2 linked regions of the Rhodovastum atsumiense genome follow. The protein of the gene in region 1 binds, or shares a complex with, the protein of each later gene. Links are inferred from orthologs where the notes say so. Each region holds a gene or a part of one and is shown in the gene's direction. Other genes may lie near its edges.

Region 1 (2,752 bases):
AGGGAGACGTCCGTGGCGGTCGCGCTGATCACCCATCCTGCCTGCCTCGAACACGATACCGGGCCCTGGCATCCCGAATGCGCCGACCGCCTGCGCGCCGTGCTGCGGGCGCTGGAGACCGAGGAATTCCTGCCGCTGATCCGCGAGCACGCCCCGGTGGCGACCGAGGAACAGCTGCAGCGCGTGCATCCCGCCGACTATATCCAGGCCATCCTGAACATCCGCCCCGAGCCCGGCCTCTCGGTGCCGATCGACAACGACACCGTCATGAGCAGCGGCAGCGCCGAGGCGGCGCTGCGCTCGGCGGGCGGCGCGATCATGGGGGTGGACGCGGTGATGGAGGGCTGGGCCCGCCAGGCCTTCGTCGCCACCCGTCCGCCCGGCCACCATGCCGAGCGCTCGAAGCCGATGGGCTTCTGCCTGTTCTCCAACGCCGCCATCGCCGCGCGGCATGCCCAGGCCCGCTGGGGCCTGAAGCGGGTGGCGGTGGTGGATTTCGACGTCCATCACGGCAACGGCACCCAGGACATCTTCGCTTCCGACCCGACGCTGTTCTACGCCTCCAGCCACCAGTTGCCCTGCTTCCCCGGCACTGGCGCCGCCTCCGAGCGCGGGGTGGCCAACAACATCATCAATGCGCCGCTGCCACCGGGCTCGACCGGCAGTGATTTCCGCCAGGTGTGGGACGACATGCTGCTGCCGGCGCTGGAGGCGTTCGGCCCCGACCTGCTGATCATCTCGGCCGGGTTCGATGCCCACAAGCTCGATCCGCTGGCGCAACTGCGGCTGGAGACGGCGGATTTCCGCTGGATCACCGAACGCCTGCTGCAGATCGCCGGCCGGCACTGCCGGGGCCGCCTGGTCTCGCTGCTTGAGGGGGGCTACGACCTCGATGCGCTGGCGGCTGCGACGGCCGCGCATGTCCGGGCATTGTTGCACGGATGACTATCTGGTCCGCCGCGGGGTTGGCGCCGCCGGTCTGAAGGGCTACGAACGGGCACTTCTGTGACAGTTGTGTCCGATCGAGGAGACTGCGGATGTCCGGCCCCCGCCAGATGCCACCTCCAGCGGCGGCCGCGGCCGAACCCGCTCTCGCCACCCTTTCCTTCGAAGACGCCCTCGCCGAGCTCGAGAAGATTGTGCGCGGCCTGGAAGGCGGCCAGCAGAAGCTGGAAGAGGCCATCGCCGCCTATGAGCGCGGCGCCCGGCTGAAGGCGCATTGCGAGGCCAAGCTGGCCGAGGCCGAGGCGCGGGTGCAGGCGATCGTCGCCGGCACCGATGGATCCCTTTCGCTGCGGCCGGTGGAGTGATGAGCGAGTCGTTGACCGCCGCGCTGAGCCGGGTTGCGGCGGAGGTTGAAGCGGCGCTGGAAGACCTGCTGCCGCTGACGGAAGGGGCCGAGCGTCGCGTGATCGAGGCGATGCGGTATGGCTGCCTGGGGGGTGGCAAGCGGATGCGGGCCTTCCTGGTGATGGAAGGGGCGCGGCTGTTCAACGTGGACCGTCGGTGTGCGGCGCGGGTGGGTGCGGCGCTGGAGATGGTGCACGCCTATTCGCTGGTGCATGACGACCTGCCGGCGATGGACGACGACGACCTGAGGCGGGGCAAGCCGTCCTGCCACAAGGCGTTTGACGAGGCGACGGCGATCCTGGCGGGGGACGCGCTGCAGACGCGGGCCTTCGAGGTGCTGGCGGAGGCGGACACGCATTCCAACCCGGAGGCGCGGTGCGAGCTGGTAGCGGCGCTGGCGCTGGCGGCGGGGGCGCGCGGAATGGTGGGCGGCCAGATGATCGACATGGTGGCGGAGGGGCAGGTGCTCACGGCCGAGGAGATCACGCGGCTGCAGGCGCTGAAGACCGGCCGGCTGATCCAGTTCGGTGCGGAGGCGGGGGCGATCCTGGGACGTGCGGGGCCGGCGCAGCGTCATGCGCTGGCGGCGTATGGGCGCGACCTGGGGGCGGCGTTCCAGATTGCCGACGACGTGCTGGACCAGGAGGGGACGGCGGCGGAGCTGGGCAAGACGGCGGGCAAGGACCTGGCGGCGGGCAAGGCGACGATGGTGTCGGTGCTGGGGGTGGCGCGGGCGCGGGCGCAGGCGGAGATGCTGGCGGCGCAGGCGGCGCGGCACCTGGAGAGTTTCGGCGCGAAGGCGGGGCTGCTGCGCGAACTGGCGGCGTACGTGGTCACCCGGCGCAACTGAGGCGGCGAAGGATCGGACGATGAACGCACCGACAGGAGACGGGCCGGCCACGAGTCCGCGCCCGAAGACGCCGTTGCTTGACCGGGTGCGGGTGCCGGCGGACCTGCGCAATTTCTCGGTCGAGCAGTTGCGGCAACTGGCGACGGAGCTGCGGGCGGAGACGGTGTCGGCGGTGTCGGTGACGGGCGGGCACCTCGGTGCCTCGCTCGGGGTGATCGAGCTGACGCTGGCGATCCACGCGGTGTTCGACACGCCGCGCGACCGGCTGATCTGGGATGTCGGGCACCAGTGCTACCCGCACAAGATCCTGACCGGGCGGCGCGAGCGCATCCGCACGCTGCGCCAGGGCGGGGGGCTGTCGGGCTTCACCAAGCGGGCGGAGAGCGAATACGACCCGTTCGGGGCGGGGCACAGCTCGACCTCGATCTCGGCGGGCTTAGGCATGGCGGTGGCGCGCGATCTGAAGCGCGCGCGCGGCATCGCCGACGACCGCCAGGTGATCGCGGTGATCGGCGACGGCTCGATGAGCGCCGGCATGGCGTATGAGGCGAT
Region 2 (3,033 bases), 910 kb from region 1 along the record:
TCCTGCGCCGCGCCGAGCGGAATCGCGTGGGTACCGTCGCACAGGGCGAACAGGCTGACCTCCTCGCCGACCAGGCATTCCTCGATCACCACCGAGCGGCCGGCCTCGCCCAGCGAGCCTTCCTCCATGAAGGCGGCGATGGCGGCTTCGGCCTCGGCCACGCTTGCCGCCACCACCACGCCCTTGCCGGCGGCGAGCCCGTCGGCCTTCACCACGATCGGCGCGCCGCGCAGCCGCACGAAGGCGCGGGCGGCCTCGGCGTCGTCGAAGCGCTCCCACAGCGCCGTCGGGATGGCGGCGGCGTCGCAGAGCTCCTTGGTGAAGCTCTTGCTGCCCTCGATGCGGGCGGCGGCGGCCGAGGGGCCACAGCAGGCGATGCCTTCCAGGCCGAGCGCGTCGGCAAGCCCGGCCACCAGCGGCGCTTCCGGGCCAGGCACCACGAGATCGACCTGCTGCTCTTTGGCGAATCGCACCAGGGCGGCGATGTCGAGCACGCCGATCGGGACGTTCTCGGCGAACTCGGCGGTGCCGGCATTGCCGGGCGCGCACCACAGCTTCGTCAGCAGCGGACTGCCGGCCAGCGCCCAGCAGAGCGCATGTTCCCGCCCGCCCGATCCAACCACCAGCACGCGCATCCCGCAGCCTCCTTCAGTTGGGCGGGCGTCTAGCATAGGGTGCCCCGATGGGCGAAACGCGACTCCTGCCGGCCGGCAACATCCCGGAATACAGCGTCTCGGAGATCTCCGGGGCGGTGAAGCGCACCCTGGAAGGGGCGTTCGGCCGCGTGCGGGTGCGCGGCGAGATCACCGAGCTGAAGCGCTATCCCTCGGGGCACATCTATCTCTCCCTGAAGGACGAGGGCGGCAAGATCGCCGCCGTGGTCTGGAAATCCTCGGTGCCGCGGCTCGGGCTGGACCCCGAGAACGGGGTGGAGGTGATCGCGCAGGGCCGCATCACCGCCTATGGGGAACGGTCCACCTACCAGCTCATCATTGAGCGGATGGAATACGCCGGCGCCGGCGCGCTGCTCGCCCGCATCGAGATGCTGCGGCAGCGGCTGGCCGAGGAAGGGCTGTTCGCGCCGGAGCGCAAGCAGCCGATCCCGCTGCTGCCCCGCGTGGTGGGGGTGGTGACCAGCGAGCGCGGCGCTGTGATCCAGGACATCCGCACCACCATCCTGCGCCGCTTCCCGCGCCCGATCCTGCTCTGGCCGGTGCCGGTGCAGGGCGAGGGCGCGGCGGCGCAGATCGCCGCCGCCATCCGCGGCTTCGACGCGCTGCCCGAGGGCGGCACGGTGCCGCGGCCGGACGTGCTGATCGTGGCGCGCGGCGGTGGCAGCCTGGAAGACCTGATGGCCTTCAACGAGGAAGTGGTGGTGCGTGCCGCGGCGGAATGCCGCATCCCGCTGATCTCGGCGGTGGGACACGAGACCGACACCACGCTGATCGACTTCGCCTCCGACCGGCGCGCCCCCACCCCGACCGCGGCGGCCGAGCTGGCGGTGCCCTCGCGCACCGAACTGGCGGCCGATCTGGCGCAGAAGGCGGCGCGGCTGACCGGGGCGCTGAACCGGCTGGCGCAGGAGCGCCGGCTGCGGCTGCAGCGGGCCGAGCGCGGCCTGCCGGACCTGCCCTCGCTGGTGGGGGTGGCGCGGCAACGGCTGGACGACCGCGCGGTGCGGCTGGGACTGGCGCTGCCGAACTTCCTGGCGGCGCGGCGCGCGGGGCTGGACCGCAGCGCCGCGCGGCTGCCCGATCTGGCGGCGATGCTGCGGGAACGGCGCGCCGCGCTGGAGGAACGCGGCCGGCGGTTGCTGGTGGCGCTGCCGGCACTGGTGGCGGGGCGGCGCGCGGCGCTGGTCGATGTGGAACGGCACTTGCCGCCGCCGAAACAGATCACCGAGGCGCGGCAGGGCGCGGTGGCGCTGCTCGGGCAGCGGCTGCGGGCGGGGCTGCAGCACAGCACCGCGCAGCGCCAGCAGGCAGGGGCACGGGTGATGCCCCGGCTGAGCGTGGCGTCGATCCGTGCCAGCCTGCGCGAGATGCGCTCACGGCTGGACGGGGTGGCGGGGCGGCTGGAAGCGGTCTCGCCCGAGGCGGTGCTGGCACGCGGCTACGCGCTGGTGTTCGACCGCAAGGGAACGCCGGTGACCTCGGCCGTTACGGTGAAGCCGGGGACGGAGCTGCGGCTGCACTTCGCCGACGGTGATGCGAAGGTGACGGCGGAAGGCGGGCGCAAGACGCGGCAGGGCAGCCTGCCTTTGTGACGCGCCTCCCTGGATCCCTCCCGCCGCTGCGCCGTTGCCTCGGCAGTCCCGGAACCGAGGCAGCAGACGATGATCCCGACCCGGCTGCATGGCGTGATCGACTATTCCGTGGCCGCGCTGTTCGGCGGGCTGTCCGCATGGCGCGCCTTGAGCCCACCGGTGCGGACGGTGCTAGGGGCGGCGGGCACCTACCATGCGAGCTACGCCCTCGTGACCGACTACGAGGCCGGCCTCCGGCCCGGCCTGAGCATGCGCCGGCATCTCGCGCTCGACGCGCTCGGCGCGGGGGCGTTGTGCGGCGCCGGCCTGCTGCTGCGAGGCCAGCCCCCCCGCGAGCGCGCCCTGCTGATCGGCGCCGGGCTGGCGGAACTGGCGGTGGTCGCGTTCAGCGACACCACCCCGGTCAGCGGTCCGGGGTCGAAATCCGGGTGGCTGGCGCGGCTGCTGGGGGCCGACGCGGTGTCCCCCGGCAAGGTGGGCTACCCGCCGCTCGACCTGCCCAAGCAGGTCAGTGGCGAGGTCTTCATCGTCGACAGCCTGCTGCCCGGGGCCATGGGCCGGGTGCTGCCGGTCCGCATGACCGTCATCCGGCTGGATAACGGCGACCTGCTGCTGCATGCGCCAACGCGGTTCAGCGACCGGCTGCGGGAACGGCTGGAGCGGCTGGGCCGCATCCGTCACCTCGTCGCGCCCAATAGCGGGCACTGGACCTTCCTGCGGGACTGGCAGCGCGCCTGCCCGGACGCGACCACCTGGGCCGCACCGCG

What was found.
Region 2: the proteins of NBY65_RS07790 (region 1) and xseA are in contact, whole or in part, in a cryo-EM structure (PDB 8TXR), measured with the Escherichia coli proteins. The link is inferred for Rhodovastum atsumiense from one-to-one orthologs.

Annotation. Positions count from the first base shown.
Region 1 is NZ_OW485601.1:1,747,113-1,749,864, reverse strand. The notes cover bases 1-2,682. They hold NBY65_RS07790 (exodeoxyribonuclease VII small subunit), read left to right. Parts: upstream 1-1,055; coding sequence 1,056-1,310; downstream 1,311-2,682. Other genes in these bases: dxs (1-deoxy-D-xylulose-5-phosphate synthase), read left to right, coding at 2,220-2,682; NBY65_RS07785 (polyprenyl synthetase family protein), read left to right, coding at 1,310-2,200; NBY65_RS07795 (histone deacetylase family protein), read left to right, coding at 13-945. Also shown: more of dxs, read left to right, coding at 2,683-2,752. UniProt on the Escherichia coli protein: Bidirectionally degrades single-stranded DNA into large acid-insoluble oligonucleotides, which are then degraded further into small acid-soluble oligonucleotides.
Region 2 is NZ_OW485601.1:2,660,400-2,663,432, reverse strand. What follows is about bases 12-2,974. They hold xseA (exodeoxyribonuclease VII large subunit), read left to right. Parts: upstream 12-682; coding sequence 683-2,266; downstream 2,267-2,974. Other genes in these bases: NBY65_RS12140 (DUF4336 domain-containing protein), read left to right, coding at 2,336-2,974; purD (phosphoribosylamine--glycine ligase), read right to left, coding at 12-635. In the rest of the region: more of purD, read right to left, coding at 1-11; more of NBY65_RS12140, read left to right, coding at 2,975-3,033. UniProt on the Escherichia coli protein: Bidirectionally degrades single-stranded DNA into large acid-insoluble oligonucleotides, which are then degraded further into small acid-soluble oligonucleotides.